Regions from separate parts of the Neobacillus sp. OS1-32 genome, predicted to be linked through region 2. Evidence: riboswitches for the same ligand, from Rfam matches in the RefSeq annotation. Region 2 holds a riboswitch; each other region holds the start of a gene.

Evidence for each region. A riboswitch is a leader RNA that binds a small molecule or an ion and turns the genes downstream of it on or off. The one in region 2 is predicted to bind S-adenosylmethionine.
Region 1: linked by a shared signal. The riboswitch ahead of RCG24_RS20340 (methionine ABC transporter ATP-binding protein) and the one ahead of RCG24_RS04535 (hypothetical protein) in region 2 are both predicted to bind S-adenosylmethionine.
Region 3: linked by a shared signal. The riboswitch ahead of RCG24_RS10760 (homoserine dehydrogenase) and the one ahead of RCG24_RS04535 (hypothetical protein) in region 2 are both predicted to bind S-adenosylmethionine.

The regions. Positions count from the first base shown of each region.
Region 1 covers NZ_CP133263.1:4,163,261-4,169,175, forward strand. The annotation lists gene RCG24_RS20335 (O-acetylhomoserine aminocarboxypropyltransferase/cysteine synthase family protein) at 1-814, shown strand, start outside; SAM riboswitch class I at 942-1,044, shown strand; gene RCG24_RS20340 (methionine ABC transporter ATP-binding protein) at 1,206-2,231, shown strand; gene RCG24_RS20345 (methionine ABC transporter permease) at 2,224-2,889, shown strand; gene RCG24_RS20350 (MetQ/NlpA family ABC transporter substrate-binding protein) at 2,970-3,818, shown strand; gene sufC (Fe-S cluster assembly ATPase SufC) at 4,274-5,059, shown strand; gene sufD (Fe-S cluster assembly protein SufD) at 5,083-5,915, shown strand, end outside.
Region 2 covers NZ_CP133263.1:860,923-866,837, forward strand. The annotation lists gene arcA (arginine deiminase) at 1-248, opposite strand, end outside; gene RCG24_RS04520 (DUF2062 domain-containing protein) at 746-1,309, shown strand; gene RCG24_RS04525 (YoaK family protein) at 1,341-2,096, opposite strand; gene RCG24_RS04530 (BC1872 family protein) at 2,687-3,010, shown strand; SAM riboswitch class I at 3,061-3,167, shown strand; gene RCG24_RS04535 (hypothetical protein) at 3,238-3,561, shown strand; gene RCG24_RS04540 (MFS transporter) at 3,810-5,030, shown strand; gene RCG24_RS04545 (helix-turn-helix domain-containing protein) at 5,088-5,915, opposite strand, start outside.
Region 3 covers NZ_CP133263.1:2,110,285-2,116,199, reverse strand. The annotation lists gene RCG24_RS10770 (argininosuccinate synthase) at 1-742, shown strand, start outside; gene argH (argininosuccinate lyase) at 983-2,359, shown strand; SAM riboswitch class I at 2,556-2,666, shown strand; gene RCG24_RS10760 (homoserine dehydrogenase) at 2,724-3,962, shown strand; gene RCG24_RS10755 (DoxX family protein) at 4,253-4,753, shown strand; gene RCG24_RS10750 (YfhD family protein) at 4,795-4,977, opposite strand; gene RCG24_RS10745 (YfhE family protein) at 5,096-5,230, opposite strand; gene recX (recombination regulator RecX) at 5,374-5,915, shown strand, end outside.

The DNA.
Region 1 (5,915 bases), 1.0 Mb from region 2:
TATTGAAAAAGTGGCCAAGATTGCCCACGAGGCTGGTGTGCCGCTTATCATTGATAATACGTTTGCGACCCCATACCTCTGCCGGCCAATCGAGCATGGTGCCGATATTGTCGTCCACTCTGCGACAAAATGGCTGTTAGGCAACGGGACAACGACGGGCGGCATTATTGTCGACGGCGGTACGTTTGATTGGAATTCACCGAGGTTCCCGGGCTTCACGACACCAGATGACAGCTATCATGGCCTTGTTTATGCCGAGGCCATCGGGGCCGCTGCCTATATCGTTAAAGCCCGTGTTCAACTGTTGCGTGACCTAGGACCGGCTCTTAGCCCGCAAAATGCCTTTCAATTTGTGCTCGGCCTTGAGACTCTTCATGTCCGGATGAAAGAACATGTGGCTAATACCGAAAAGGTGGTCGAATATTTAACGAACCATCCTGCTGTCGAATGGGTCTCCTATCCGGGGCATCCGTCACATCCTGATTATCAACTGGCTCAGAAATACCTCCCAAAAGGGGCAGGCTCAATGGTTGTTTTCGGCATTAAAGGCGGCAAACAGGCCGGGGCAACCTTAATTAATTCGATCAAAATCTGGGCCCATGTAGCAAACGTTGGGGATGCTAAGAGTTTGATCATCCATCCGGCCAGCACGACTCACCAGCAGCTGGACGCAGAAGGATTAAAGGCAGCCGGCGTTTCGGAGGATTTAATCCGCCTGTCAATTGGGATCGAAAATGTCGATGATCTCATCGAAGATCTCGAAGATGCCATTGCCGCGGCAACCGGCTTGACTTCCTTAAAAACAAATGTCTGAATGTTTCGGGCAGATGTGAGAGAAATTAATTGACACCTCTTTTTATCCGTGGTACGATTTCATTTGTACTTTATAGAAGCGCACTTACATAATGTGCTGCTTGAATAATGAATATAGGATTTGTTATCTCTTATCAAGAGAGGTGGAGGGATGTGCCCGATGAAGCCCGGCAACCGTCATTATTGAAATGGTGCCAATTCACACAAAGCAGTTGCTTTGAAAGATGGGAGAAAGGTTTGATTAGTTGTGCCTTTCTGCCTGTGCGGAAAGGCTTTTTCTATGAATAGGCTTGTAACGGCGTGATGACTTTCACGATTTGACCTTAAAGAAAAAGAATCTTTCCATTCAAAAAATCAAACCCTATATATTAGGATAAGAAGCGGGTGATTTGATGATTTCAATCAAAAATGTCCGAAAGATTTTTCCTTTCAAGGAAGGACAATTAACTGCCGTTGATGATGTCAATTTGGAAATTAACGACGGAGAAATCTTTGGTGTTATTGGTTATAGCGGCGCCGGAAAAAGCACGTTAATCCGGATGCTGAATGGACTGGAACTTCCCACAGAAGGAACCATTACCGTCGCCGGACGGGATATTTCAAAGATTAGGGGCAGCGAACTTCGCAAAGCCCGTCAGGAAATCAGCATGATTTTTCAACACTTCAATTTATTATGGTCCCGAACGGTCAGTGAAAATATCGCCTTTCCGCTCGAGATTGCCGGCATAAAAGGGCCGGAAAGGAAAAAACGGGTGGCAGAATTGATCAGGCTGGTGGACTTGGAGGGCAGGGAGAATGCCTATCCATCACAGTTGAGCGGCGGCCAGAAGCAGCGTGTCGGAATTGCCAGAGCGCTTGCCAATAATCCAAAGGTATTGCTTTGTGATGAAGCAACTTCCGCCCTTGACCCGGAAACAACCGATTCGATTTTGGACTTATTAGTCGATATTAATAAACGGCTTGGCTTAACGATTGTGTTAATCACTCATGAAATGCATGTCATTCGAAAAATTTGTCACCGGGTAGCGGTAATGGAAAACGGCAAAATCGTTGAAATAGGTTCTGTGTTGGATGTGTTTAAAAACCCGCAGCAGCCCATCACCAAACGGTTTGTCCAGCAAGTGTCCGAACCCGAAGAAACAAAAGAAATCGCTGAACACCTGCTTAAATGCTATGATTCCGGACAAATTATCCAGTTAACCTTTATCGGCGATTCCGCTGAACAGCCATTGATTACCAATTTGATTCGCCGTTTCCATGTCAATGTCAATATTTTGCAAGGGAAAATCTCGCAAACCCAAAAAGGCTCCTATGGAACATTATTCGTTCATATCGATGGGAACGAACAAGAAGTGAATAAAGCTGTTGACTTTATTCGTTCCCAGCAGGTAGGCGTGGAGGTGGTTTCAAATGGCTAAGTATTTCCCGAATGTTGACTGGCAAATCATGTGGGAGGCAACCAATCAAACCTTATTTATGACCGGGATTTCCGTTCTTGTTACATTTGTTTTGGGAATTATTCTTGGTATGCTGCTGTTTCTCACCGGAAAAGATAATATGTGGGAAAATAAACTGATTAACACGGTGATCGGCGCGATTGTGAATATTTTTCGATCTATCCCGTTTATTATCCTTATTGTCTTGTTGATCCCATTTACCGTTTTTTTACTTGGGACGATGATAGGTGAAACAGCAGCATTGCCGGCATTGATTGTCGGAGCGGCACCGTTTTATGCAAGAATGGTGGAAATCGGCCTCAGGGAAATTGATAAAGGTGTAATCGAGGCGGCGAAATCAATGGGAGCGTCAACATGGACGATTATTTGGAAGGTGCTGCTTCCCGAATCGCTGCCAGCACTTGTTTCTGGAATTACTGTAACGGCCATTGCCCTCGTTGGTTATACGGCCATGGCGGGGGCGATTGGTGCCGGTGGCTTAGGAAATCTCGCTTATAATTACGGTTATCAGCGAAATCAAAATGATGTCACGGTTGTCGCAACTGTCATTATTTTACTGATTGTCTTTGTGATTCAATTTATTGGCGATACAATCACAGCAAAAATTGATAAACGTTAAATAAAGTCTTGCCCGATGGTGATCCAATTGAACAGTCCATAAGGCGGGGTTTTCAAATTACTTAAAAGGGGATATACAAAATGAAAAAATGGCTTGGAGCACTTTTAGCATTAGCACTTGTACTGGCATTGGCAGCTTGCGGTACATCAAAACAAAAATCGGAAAGCAACGGAAACGGCGGAGATCAAGCAAAAACGACAAAATTAGTCGTCGGTGCATCACCAGTTCCCCATGCTGAAATTTTGGAACAGGCAAAGCCGATCCTCAAGAAAAAGGGAATCGATCTTGAGATTAAGACATTTACTGACTATGTTTTACCAAACAAAGCCCTTGAATCTAAAGAACTGGATGCGAACTACTTTCAGCACATTCCTTACTTAAACGCACAAATTAAAGAATTTGGCTATGACTTCGTAAACGCCGGCGGCATTCATATTGAGCCAATCGGGATCTATTCTAAGAAATACAAAAAGTTAAGCGATCTTCCTAATGGAGCTCATTTAATTATGAGTAACTCCGTTTCTGACCATGGTCGTTTGTTATCACTGCTTGAAAATGAAGGACTTATTAAGTTAAAAGCAGGAATCGATAAGACAACTGCTGATATAAAAGATGTCACGGACAATCCCAAGCATCTAAAATTTGATGCCAACTATGAACCGAAGCTTCTGCCGCAAATCTATAAAACGGGTGAAGGCGATGCGGTCTTAATCAACTCAAACTATGCGATTGATGCTGGTTTAAATCCATTAAAAGATGCGATTGCCATCGAAGATAAGAATTCACCATATGTTAATATTATTGCCGTTCGTAAAGGCGATGAAAACAAACCGGCGATCAAAGCGCTAGTCGAGGCATTACAATCAAAAGAAATTCAAGACTTTATCCTGAATAAATACAAAGGTGCTGTCGTTCCTATTTCAAAATAAAAATAGTATTAAAGAAGGTCAGTGGCACTCCACTGGCCTTTTTTGGCTAATAAGAAGGTATTTAATTTTTTCTGAATTTTACGCTTTCTTAAGTTGCATAAATTCAACTACGCCTCGTGAACCGTCCTAACGGGCTTGCCCGTCGGCGAGTGTTTATATATACATGAATCTGGATTTTTTGGAAAAAAATAGATATTATCAAGCGTTGGAAATTGAGCCAAAAAAGGAGTATCATTTAAAGCGGATTAAGTTTTACATATATTTTTATCTGTATTTTTCGTAAAAACTTATTTCATTCTCATTTATGATTAGTCCATTGAAAATAGGAATAGTTATTTCTGCTTATTAGTTGATAATAGTTTTCATATGTTATAAGATTGTAATGAGAATAAAGTGAGAATAAAGGGAACAGATCTCTACGGTCTGTGAGATACAAAATTTTCGGAGGTATAGATATGGCTGGATCAACTTTAATCATTAAGGACCTTCATGTTGCCATTGAAGGAAAAGAAATTTTAAAAGGTGTAAACCTTGAAATAAAAGGTGGCGAAATTCACGCGATCATGGGCCCGAATGGAACTGGTAAATCCACACTATCATCGGCGATCATGGGCCATCCAAAATATGAAGTAACAAGCGGCAGCATCACCTTAGACGGTCAAAATGTTTTGGAAATGGAAGTAGATGAGCGCGCCCGTGCCGGGTTGTTTTTAGCAATGCAATACCCAAGTGAAATTAATGGTGTGACAAATGCTGATTTCTTACGTTCGGCGATCAATGCCCGCCGTGGCGAAGGAAATGAAATTTCATTAATGAAATTTATTCGTCAAATGGATAAGCAAATGGAATTTCTTGAGATGGATTTAGATATGGCACAGCGTTATTTAAATGAAGGCTTCTCCGGTGGAGAGAAAAAACGCAATGAAATTCTGCAGTTAATGATGCTTCAACCTAAAATTGCCATTTTGGATGAAATTGACTCCGGACTTGACATCGATGCTTTAAAGGTTGTCTCAAAAGGTGTCAATCAAATGCGCAGTGATGACTTTGGTTGCTTGATTATCACTCACTATCAACGTTTGTTAAATTATATTACTCCTGACTATGTCCATGTGATGATGGATGGCCGGATTGTTAAAAATGGCGGTCCTGAACTTGCGCAACGTTTAGAAGCGGAAGGTTACGACTGGATTAAAAAAGAACTTGGCATTGAAGATGAAACAGTTGAGCAAGAAGCTTAAGTCTTAGGGTTAGGAGGATTAACATGACAACTGAAATAAAATTACCATTCGATAAGGCTTTCGTCAGTACTTTTTCTAGTGCTATGAACGAGCCTGCCTGGTTTGCGGCGCTTCGTCTAAAGGCCTTGGAGCAATTTGAACAGCTGCCCATGCCAAAAACGGAAAAAACAAAAATTGAAAAATGGAATTTTACCCAATTTCGCCAGCATACAGTGAAAAGTCAGGCCTATTCATCTCTTGCTGACCTTCCGGAAGAAGTAAAAGCATTAGTAGATATAGAGACCAGTAAACATAATCTTTATATTCAGCGCAATCAGACACCTGCGTTTCTAACACTGTCGGACGAATTGAAAAATAAAGGCGTTATTTTCACCGACATTTTTACCGCTGCGAGGGAGCATGGCGATCTGCTAAAAAAATATTATATGACGCAGGCAATCAATGCAGATGAACACAAATTGACAGCGCTTCATGCGGCACTTGTTAACGGCGGTGTTTTCGTTTATGTACCGAAAAATGTGGAGATCACTGAACCGATTCAGGCTGTATTTGTTCATGATGACAAAGAAGCCAACTTGTTTAACCATGTTATCGTGGTAGCAGATGATAATAGTTCTTTAACATACGTTGAAAACTATATTTCCACAGTGGAAGAATCCGATACTTTGGCCAATATTTTAACGGAACTTGTTGTCAATACAAATGCTCGAGTTCAATACGGTGCTGTTGATCATTTGGCAAAAGGAATGACCGCATATGTGAACCGTCGCGGAGTCGCCGGCAGAGATTCTGAGATTGATTGGGCCCTGGGGTCAATGAACGAAGGAAATACCATTTTTGAGAACACCACGAACTT
Region 2 (5,915 bases):
CTGACATCGTCATTGATCAACGCTTCTGTCGCCAATGTATCTAAATATACGACCTCCACACCTCTGTTGCGAAGCGTTGTTGCAAAATAATCATGCTCTTTTTGAATCGCCGGTAAGAAAGGAATATCATCAAATAATAATACTTCCAAAAATTCCGGTGTTAAGTTTTCCAACTCTTTGCCGGGTCGTTTCAGCAGAACTGTTTTTAGTTCTCCGATTTCCGATGTAACATTTAATGGATATTTCAATACGTTCAACTCCTTGTACATAATAGAGAATTTCTATGTTAGATCATGTTCAAGATTTTCTTTTCAAAAATATAGTTCCTTTTTACACACCACCACCCCTAAACTGAAAATTAATTTCTTTTGTATTATTAAAAAGTGGTGTGCAGTTTATTCTCATTCGCTTTTTCCAAAAAAAGTTATTTGATGTCATTCAAGCGGGTAATTTTAATTTATAGAAGAAAGAATCAGGGAATTCAAAGGGAAATGATACTCCTAGGAGGTATGGTCACTAGTAGCAGATTTGATTAAGTGATCAAAGAAAGGGGTGTAAGAAAATTTCTTTTCGGTTTTACGATTTCACCCATTTCTTTCCAGAAAGCAGACTGGTCATAAAACTAGTTTTCAGAAAAAAAATATAATATAATTTGTCTGTAGAACAATCGGATTTTATCGATGATGAATTAGCCTAATTTTAAATTTTCTCAATTTACTTTGTTTTCACCTGGGGGTTGACTTGTATGAACATTAAACAGAAAAAATATCACGTGTTTCAACGTTTCGGACGGGCTTTTAAGTTCAACTTCATTAAACTGCTTCGTTCGCCAGGTGGTGCAAATAAAGTTGCCTTAGGCTTTGCTCTGGGGTTTGGATTAGAAATGTTGGTTATATCATCCGCTTCGCTTATTTATATTATATTTTTCCCACTTGTCCGCTTGTCCAGAGCTTCATTGTCGGCATCCATCATTGGAAATGTGATTGGCAAATTAACATTTCTTCCGGTCATTTTACTGCCTTTCGCCAGAAAACTAGGGAAAGTTATTTTTCCACTGGAACTATCCCCTGGTCATCATACCGCTTTTTCTGTTCAACAATTGCTGCACGGTGATTTCCACAGTTTAGTCGGATTACTTCACGGTGGCATCCATGCTCTAGTTGGAATGACGATTTTTGGGATTGTCCTCGGTGTGATTTCTTATTTTATCATCCATTATCTTTATGAGAAAGAACTGGCAAACCGGTTAAAGCGCAGACGTCATAAACGAGAGATTAACTTAAATCGACAAGTGTCAGGAACCTTGTGAAAGAATCACCAGGTTCCTGACACCTTTTTCTTCAACTTTTATTGAGTAGGGTTTTTGGGTTTGTATTTAAGATGAGCATCGTGCACAGTAAAATAGCTGAGGCGAACCAAATGGCTTTTGTCCCAAAGTGAAGGGTAAACAGGCTGCCGATGAAAGCACCACCAAGAAAGGCCAGAATGATAATGCTGAAATCGATGAATTTGAGCATTCCCTGGCGATCATGGAGGATAATAGCCGTATAGGCGGCTTCTGCCGCTGATCGTAAATTACCAGTAACCATCGCCGAATTATAAGGCCATCTCACCAGCGTGCGAAAGGATGAAATTTGCACCGATGAAACAAAGGCAATCGTTAATGTTACCACGGTATTTGGTATCTCGGCCGGCCAGGTTCCGACAAATAAAAGGACAATACTTTCCAACAACAGCACTGTCCTAGCAGGAAATGGAAACGTTCGGGTGATATTTGGATGTTTTAATCCTTCTGCAACGACCACTCCGATGACAAACGCAAAAATCGGGGGAATATGCTTTAATCCTTGAGCCCAATGTCCTTGTGCGGTTACCACACCTAATAAGACGAGGTTGCCGGTCTGGGATGTAGCAAACACTCCATCCCGACTAACATACGTGTAAGCATCAAGATATCCCCCAATTAAAGCTAATAATACCCCCAAACCAATGGATTCCGCTGTAATTTGCGGAAGCTTCACCTTCCTGATATTTACTGTTCTTCTCACATAGGGTATCGCGATATTTAGTTTAGACTGATCATGAGTCTTTTCCATGGATCTCTCCCTAAACAAACTGTTAGCAAAAATTACAATCTTTATTTTTCCCGGAGTGACCTTATTTTATTAATGAGCTAATAAGGTCTTTTTTTGTGTAGTCCAGTATATTTGCAGCCTTTCACTAACTTTTGAGTTCCCACACGGAAGGGGACGTACGGACCAAAATAAGGGAATGCTGGCGGATAACCGAAAAGCAAAGGGACAATATGGTAGATGGTATGCCCCAATTGAACACTATGAGGATGAATCGGTTGATTCCACGGTCCAAACATCGGCGGAGGGTAACCTAAGTACATGGGGCCATTTGTTCCGGTAATAATCGTATGCATCCTATCACCAACTACGTTTTTCACATTGTACGTTCTAGTGAACGAAAAGAGCATGGTTTTTTGTAGAACCGCTAGATCCGTCATCGAATTACTCTGTTAAAAGCCAGTGATTAGTTAGAACTTTCTAGTTTTAAAAGCCTTTGTTTAAGTTTTAAAAAAATTTTTAATGAAAGGCTGGTAATCAATTTTTCGTTGTTATATAATTGTATTAATTTATAAAACGTGTTATATAACAAATTTTAAGAAGGAGCAGAAAATATGGTTAAAACAGACTCAATTGCGCGAAGAATTATGGGCTGGAAATTAAATCGCTGGGATCGCTGGTACGACTATGAAAAGGGGATTTTCATACAAGATACTGAATTCCAACCGGAGCAAAACCTTAACCATGCGTTGCAAATTGTGGATCGTTTGGAACAGTTGGGTTATACCTATACGGTTAAAGGGACTTCAAGGGTTTGCTTTAATGAAATTTGCGCAACTGGAGAAAACTTAGCCCAAGCGATCACCAATGCTGCCTATACCATCATCGAACATCATTCCATTCCTGACACGACAAGAATGTGGCAGAAATTATGCTAAAATTGTAATAGATATATTGGGATAATTGTAGTACAATAATAATAATTAAATAGTTATCTAGAGTGGCTGAGAGAACTGGCTCAATGACGTCACAGCAACCTGCAGAACGTAAGGTGCTCCCACCAGCAAAGCAATAGACTGCTTTGGATGATAAAACGGCTTTTACCCCCTTTTGGATCCAATGCAGAAGGGGGTTTTATTTTTTAAAACGGAAGGGGAAAGCGAACGTGAATATTAACGGCTATGCAAGGACCTTAAAGGCGCGGGATTTGAATGTCGAAAAATTTCTGTTGTATGTTGCCGAATGTATTGAGCGGCAGCTAAAGGAATGGGATCAACAGTATGAGGTACTGGTCATGAAACTGCAAGACTATCAACTGATTGTAAAATATGGGGAGCGGGATTATAGTGTAAAACTGTCGGAGGAGGAGGCTTTCTTACTGCAGAAAACGAGCCCATACCGTCTCGACCAAGAGATTTGGAAGGGCTTAGAAAAGCAAGGTCTGGAAATTAAAAAGGGTTTTGGCAATTATATTGAGGCGGTTTTATAGCAGAACAATGTGAAAGATCCATTTTTTAAAAGTTTTGTATTGTCATAGTGTTGTCGAAGTGCTAAGATAATAAAGAAAATTTTCCTTTAATTCTGGTCCAGAGAGGCCAAAAAGGGCGAAAGTAATGATCGTATATATGAAACTGTATGTATGAATGCCCTTTTGTTCTATCGGATCAAAGGGCATTTTATTTTTGCCCGAATTCTTTAAATCATAGTCCTGAGAGGCTTGGAAGGAGACTGACAAAAGTGGATTATCAGAAAAAAACTGTTGTAGCATCAGTAGCAGGGTTAACGTTAGAGGGTATGGACATCATGTTTATTTCCTTTGCGATGTCGATGATCATTGCGGAATTTCATTTGGACATGGCAACGGGCGGTCTAATTTCTTCAATTACGAACTTAGGGATGCTGTTTGGAGGAATTATCTTCGGAATCTTAGCTGATAAATTTGGCAGGGTAAAGGTGTTCACGTATACCGTTTTATTATTTGCCATCGGTACAGCGTTAACCGGATTAGCAACAAATGTAGAGCAAGTTTATATTTTTCGGTTTATTGCCGGCTTGGGAGCGGGCGGCGAATATGGAATCGGGATGACATTGGTTGCCGAAGCATGGCCAAAGAATAAGCAGGGACGGGCCTCTTCTTATGTAAGTATCGGTGCCCAATTCGGGGTGATTCTCGCGGCTCTTTTAAGTGCCATCCTTTTACCGCTATGGGGCTGGAGAGGATTATTCTTCGTCGGAATTGTTCCGGTTATATTCGCCTTCTTTGTCCGGAAAAATTTAAATGAATCACCTGAATGGCTGGCAGCTCAAAGAGAAAAACAGCATGTGAAAAAGCAAGGTAGTGTCAAGGAGTTATTTTCCAGCCCAAGAATAGCCTTTACGACCGTCGCCTTAGCGGTGATGGCCACGGTGCAAATTGCCGGCTATAACGGCTTAATGATCTGGCTGCCGTCGATCCTCCAGAAATCACAAGGACTTTCGGTTTCAGGTTCGGCCCTTTGGACGATTAGTACGGCTGTTGGGATGATTGCCGGGATGTTAACATTCGGACAAATTATCGACCGACTGGGAATGAAGAAAGCATTCGGTATCTTCCTTTTTGCTTCAGCCGGGGCGGTATACTTGTACTCCTTTGCGACTGGAGCAGCCGGGGTGTTAATTGGCGGAGCGGTCGTCGGATTTTTCTCGAACGGAATGTTTGCCGGCTACGGTGCTTTAATCAGTCATTATTATCCAGTCGAAGTTCGCAGCACCGCGACCAACAGTATTTTCAACTTTGGCCGGGCATTGGGTGGACTATCACCAATTCTGGTAGGATTCATCTTACAACATGCTAACGTTACCGTCGCCATGACCTACCTCGCTATCCTATACTGCATCTCCTTTATCGCCATGCTAAGTCTGGGAAAAGGGGAAGTCGAGGAGAAGAAGCCTATTAAAACATTAACAGAAGCGATATAAAAGAATCGCTACCAGGCACCATGTGATTTTTCACTTGGTGCCTTCCTCTTTTTATATTTAAAAATGATTAACTCGATATATTTTCCTCGGCCTTCCTTTAGAGGTAGGGGCTTCTTCACCAATGATATCGGCAATGCCATTCTCGACTAACCCTGTTAAAATTCGGCGGGCATTTCTAGGTGTCATTTTAAGCCAATCCGAAATTTGATTAGCAGTGATAGAACCGTTACCCATTCTTTGTTGAACCGATAAAATTTTGTTAAATGTTGTTATAGTTATTCCGCAATGTTTCAGTTTTTCACTAATTTCCTTATTCTCTGTCCGGTATTGGTAAGTGATTGACTCCTGTTCTTTTAATGGGCCTTCAATCGTTCCAGTGTTATCTACAAGGAAAGCGCTAAAAGAATCATAGTTTTGAGCATGATTTAAGGCAAGCCGTGCATTTTCTTCAGCCGTAAGCGCGGTATCACCATAGCCAATTCCAATATTTGCTGAAAAATCGGAAATTAGCGCCAATTCTTCTAACAGAAAACTAATTGGTTTCTTACCTTTTTGTAAAGATCCCCTTGTTGAAAAAATTAAAAATATTCCAGTTCCAATCGAGACAAAGGAACCAGAGATAGTCTCTGCAAAATGTAGAACTGCAGCTTGAATCTTCAAATTTAGACGATGCAAATCATAAGACACCATATTATGGTTATCTTTCTTTTCCATCCCTTGCACTTTTACAAGAATTGCTGCAATCTGTGATTGTTTAAAGTGTATTGTTTCCCATTGTTGAATTGCTGTTGATAATGTTTCTCGGATATTGCTTCTCGTTGGTGTAACCCGATATGTGGGAATATTCTGGGAACATAGCTGTTCAAAGATGGAGCGCAAACAAGT
Region 3 (5,915 bases), 1.2 Mb from region 2:
TTATGCCGAGAAGAATGGGATTCCGATTCCGGTTGATTTGGATAATCCATTTTCGATTGATGCCAATATTTGGGGCCGTGCCTGCGAGGCTGGCGTCCTCGAAAATCCATGGGCCGAGGCTCCGGAAGAAGCTTATGATTGGACCAATCCAATTGAATTAACCCCGGATACTCCGGAATATATCGAAATTGAATTTGAACAAGGCGTACCAGTCGCTCTGAACGGCGAAACATTACCGCTTGTTCAATTGATTGAGGCATTGAATCTAATTGGCGGCAAGCACGGTGTCGGCCGGATTGATCATATCGAAAATAGATTGGTAGGAATTAAATCACGGGAGGTTTACGAAAACCCGGCAGCCCTTATTTTAATTAATGCTCATAAGGAATTGGAGTTTTTGACTCTGCCGCGTGAAGTTACCCAGTTTAAAACCCAGGTCGAACAGCAGATGGCCAAAATTGTCTACGAAGGCCTTTGGTACTCACCATTAAAAGCTGCCCTTGATGCGTTTGTCGAAGAAACACAAAAAGTGGTGTCAGGCACCATTCGCGTGAAGCTGTTTAAAGGAAACCATACAGTGGTTGCCCGGAAATCGCCGCACAGTTTATATAACGAAGAGCTGGCAACCTATACAAAAGGTGATGCCTTCGATCACAATGCAGCTGTTGGGTTTATCAAATTGTGGGGATTACCAACAAAGGTGTTCACCGAAGTAAATAAGAAAGAATCAATGGTAAAATAAACTGTGATGCCCCCGAAGCATATTCGGGGGCAATCTGCTTAAGTACTAACTTTTGAGAATTGCAGATATAATGAGCGAATCTACAGATATATTGAAAAACTTGCAGATATATCAGGCAAAACGGCAGATAAATCTGTGAAACTTGCAGATATATCGAGTTAGTCTACAGATATCATTTTCAATTCACAAAAGGAAATCAAGTATTAACAGGAATTTCTGATCATTTAGGGGGAGCAATCTATGTCAAAATTATGGGGCGGTCGGTTTACGAAGGAAACGAACAAGCTGGTAGAAGAATTCACCGCTTCGATATCGTTTGATCAAAAGCTGGCAAAAGAAGATATTGCCGGGAGCCTTGCCCACGTCCAGATGTTAGGGGAGTGCGGCATTATTCCGCTAAAGGATGCGGAAACAATCAAACAAGGTCTGCTGGCAATAAAGGAAAGGGTTGACCGCGGAGAGGTTGAGTTTCTCGTTGCGGATGAAGATATTCATATGAATATCGAGAAACTGTTAATTGAACAAATTGGTCCGGTGGGGGGCAAGCTTCATACTGGCCGCAGCCGAAACGACCAAGTGGCAACCGACATGCATCTATATTTGCGGACCAAAACAACTGAATTAATTAAATTGATTGAAGATGTCCAACTCTCGATCATCAAGCAGGCGAAGGAGAATATTGAAACACTAATTCCGGGCTATACCCATTTGCAGCGGGCCCAGCCGGTTTCTTTCGCTCATCACTTAATGGCGTATTTTTGGATGTTTGAACGAGATAAGGAAAGATTGCTGGATTCTTTGAAACGGATTAATTGGCTGCCGTTAGGCTCTGGCGCCCTGGCCGGGACCACCTTTCCAATTAATCGCGAAAAGGTCGCGGAATTATTAGGATTTGAAACGATTTATCCAAATAGTATGGATGCTGTCAGCGACCGTGATTTTATTTTAGAATTTTTGTCGATTGGTTCGATTATTATGACCCATATTTCACGCTTGTCAGAGGAAATGGTCCTTTGGTCAAGCCAGGAATTTCAATTTATTGAACTGGACGATTCCTTTTGCACCGGTTCGAGCATCATGCCGCAAAAGAAAAATCCGGACGTACCGGAGCTTTTGCGGGGAAAAACAGGGCGCACGTATGGCAATTTAATTGGTTTACTCACTGTATTAAAGGGCCTTCCGCTTGCTTATAATAAGGATTTGCAAGAGGACAAAGAAGGTATGTTCGATACGGTAGAGACGCTGGAAGGCTCCCTGAAGCTATTAGCACCAATGATCGAAACGATGACCGTCCATAAAGAGGTAATGCGCAAGGCGATCAACACTGACTTTTCCAATGCTACGGATATTGCCGATTACCTTGTTCGCAAAGGTCTGCCGTTTCGCGAGGCCCATGAGGTGATTGGAAAAATTGTCCTTTATTCAATTCAGTCCAACAAATTCTTGCTCGATTTAACCATCGAGGAATATAAGCAATTTAGCGATTTATTTGAAGAGGATATTTATCAGGTACTGGCTCCGGAACAAGTTGTCGCCGTTCGCAATAGCTTTGGCGGGACAGCACCAGAACAAGTGAAGCAGCAAATTCAATTAGCCGAGCAAAAACTGCATAAATAAACAAAATCAAACCCGCTCAATTTTGGCGGGTTTGATTTTGTGCAAGTATAATCGAAACCCTGCAAAGATTCCAAAAAACGATTAAAAGATTCACTCCGCAATTGCTTCTCTTTCAAAAAGAAACTATTGACATTGGTGGCAGATTGAGCTAATATTTTCTTTAATTATTGGAAAATTTATAAAAGTTCATATAAAACTCTTATCCAGAGCGGCGGAGGGACTAGGCCCAATGAAGCCCGGCAACCTTCAAGGTGATCCTTGAAAAGGTGCTAATTCCTGCAGATCTTAAGGATCTGAAAGATAAGAGAGGATTACCAGACCTCTTCTTATCGAAGAGGTTTTTATTTTTGAAGTGGGGTGAGGAATGGTGTCTGTTATTAAGGTAGCGATATTAGGATTCGGAACGGTGGGTGAAGGGGTTTACCGGACGATTCAATCTCATGCGCAAGAATTTACAGCTGTTCTCGGGAAAAAGGTTGAAGTCACGGCAATACTTGTAAAAAACATCCAAAAGGAAAGGAATATTCGTGAAGGTGTGCTTCTGACAACGAATTTTGAGGAAATTCTTCGGCTGCCCCAGCTTGATGTTGTAATTGAAGCCATCGTCGACAAGGAACCCACCTTTACTTATTTGAAACAAGCAATTGGCAAGGGGTGCCACATCATAACGGCTAACAAAGAAATGTTTGCGCACCATGGAAAAGAATTACTTGATCTAGCAAAGGAAAACGGTGTTTCTGTCGGCTATGAAGCAACCGTGGCCGGAGGAATTCCCGTCATTCAAACCCTTAGGCAGCTCTTAAACATTAATCGTGTATCACAAATTCAGGGAATTTTAAATGGCACTTCTAACTTCATTTTGTCCGAAATGCGTGAAAAAAAGCAGTCATTTGCTGAAAGTTTGCGCCAGGCTCAAGCAAAAGGTTATGCAGAAGCTGATCCCACTAATGATATTGAGGGTTTCGATGCCTTTTACAAGGCGATGATACTCAGCAGGATTGCTTTCGGAGAAGAGCCCGATTGGCAGACGGTTGAACGTCAGGGAATAACTGCGATCACAAGCGAGTTAATAGAGGCAGCAGAAAAATTAAAGCTGCGGTTTAAACATGTAGCCAGTATAAGCAAGGAAGACGAACAGATCATTGCGTCTGTAAAACCGATCCTGGTGGGCGACGAGAATCCCTTCTATCACGTGGAAGGTGTCGAGAATGCGGTAAATGTGCATTCCGATATTGTTGGCAGAATCACGCTGCAGGGCCCGGGAGCCGGCATGTATCCAACAGCAAGTGCGATGATTGAAGATTTGGTCTATGTTTGTCAAAGTAAACTTAACAGCCGGCAAAATATTAAGAAAACTGCTGATTGGCGAGGGCGGATGAGGAGGAAACAAAAAGACTACTGGTTGCTTCAAGGTTTTGTTGAAAAAACGAAACATCCTGAAATTACCTGGCTTGATGAGGTTACTGACAACATTTTTATCATCGAAGCTGGCAAGGAGGATTTAAAGGGCTTGGCTGTTCGGCAACCGGAGATTTGTTATTTTCAGATTCTTGGTGATGGAAAATTGCCCATTTTAAATAAACCCACAGCAACAGTGATTTAATCACTCGAAAACACAGCAAATGGAAGCATCCAAATGGCAGGATGCTTTTTCTTTTTCCAGATAAATACCCACAAACAAGCCTATGTAAAGTACAAACTGAGAATGTTCACAATTTTATCAAATATCCAACATTAATATGTTAAGAAAATGTGAAAACGGTTGTTTTTCAATAGTCCTCAAGGTATATTATAAGTGTAGCGAAGGTAGTGATAAAAATCACAAGCCTTCACTATAAGAAACAGCTAGCTGATTACCATTATCAAAAATAAAATCATTTGGAGATGATTGTAATGAAATGGTACAAAACGCCTATTGCAGCAGTTGTATGGACAGTTTTACGGATTTATCTTGGCTATCAGTGGATAACAGCAGGATTTGAAAAAATAACTGGTGGATTTGACGCAGGAGGCTTCCTCAAAGGGGCGCTTGCCAATGCAACTGGTGAACACCCGGCAGTGCAAGCATGGTATGCAGACTTTTTACAACAGTTCGCGATTCCAAACGTTGATATTTTTAATGTATTAATTCCTTGGGGAGAACTTTTAGTCGGTATTGGTTTAATCGTTGGTTTAGCTACTATTCCAGCCTTGCTTGCTGGAGCATTCATGAACCTGAACTTTATGCTGGCAGGAACAACAAGCACAAACCCAATTCTTTATACAATCGCAATGATTCTCTTATTCGCAGGTACCGGTGCTTACTACTTCGGGCTCGACCGATTCGCTGTTCCATATATTAAAGGCTACTTCAAAAAAGCTAAAGACAAGAAAATTGCAACCAATGAACGATAATAAACTTCATTAGAAGCAGGGATACCCCCTGCTTCTTTTGCTTATTTGCGATTTTTGACGCGCTGATTAGCAGCATTGGATCTTGCTTGTGCTTCAAGGTCTGCCTGGTCAGCCAGTTCTTGGGAGAATTCTACATCTATTCCGTCGGATTTCATGTTTTTTGGTACTTGTGGAAGTGTTGCTTTGTTTTTATCACGTGTTCTTTGTCCGCGTGAACGACCCATTGCGAAAACCCCTTTCACTGATGACTAATTAGAACCGATACGGTCCCGCTATTAGCTTCTGCCATTCTCAAGGGGTTCATGAATGGGAAAACTTTCAGGAAGTTGTTAAAATTATCAATTACAGCTTTGTTTTACGATCGGTAAAGCCGCCGGCACGGTCTGCCATTTTAAACTCACGCTGATACAATACCTCCTGCGTACTGGTTAACGAATATTTACCTTTTCCCATATCCTTTTTCTTTTTTCCACCCATTGTGCTCATCCCTTTCCATCATTTATTGCTACATTTCCCTATTTTTTCCTTTATCACGAGGAATGATACCATTTTTCGAAAAATTACTTTTTCAATCAGGTTTTGCCGAGAGAATATGGTAAAGTATTGTTGAGGTGACGGATATGGCCATTATTACTAAAATCACCACACAACAGAAAAACCACGATCGCTATAATATTTTCATGGATGATGGCAAAGGCGAGAAATTTGCCTTTAGTGTCGACAGTGATGTGCTTATTAAATTCCAGTTAAAAAAAGGAATGGAGCTTGATGATTTTTCCTTATTGGAAATCCAATTTCAGGACGACATTCGCAAAGCCTACCATTTAGCTGTTCAATTTCTGGCAAGACGAATTCGCTCGGAAAAAGAAATCAGAGATTATCTCCAAAAAAAAGCCATAGAGGAACCAATTATTCAAGAAGTGGTTCATAAATTAAAAAGCCAGCAATATCTCAATGATTCGGAATACGCCTTTGCATTTGTGAGAACGATGGTCAATACAACTGACAAAGGACCAGATATCATTAAGCAGGAGTTAAAAGAAAAAGGAATTGCTGAAAAAATAATCATTCAAGCGTTGGCAGAATTTCCTCCTGAGCTGCAGCTTGACAAGGCTGTGAACGTGGGGAAGAAGTTTTTCAAAAAGCCCTCAAAAGATTCATT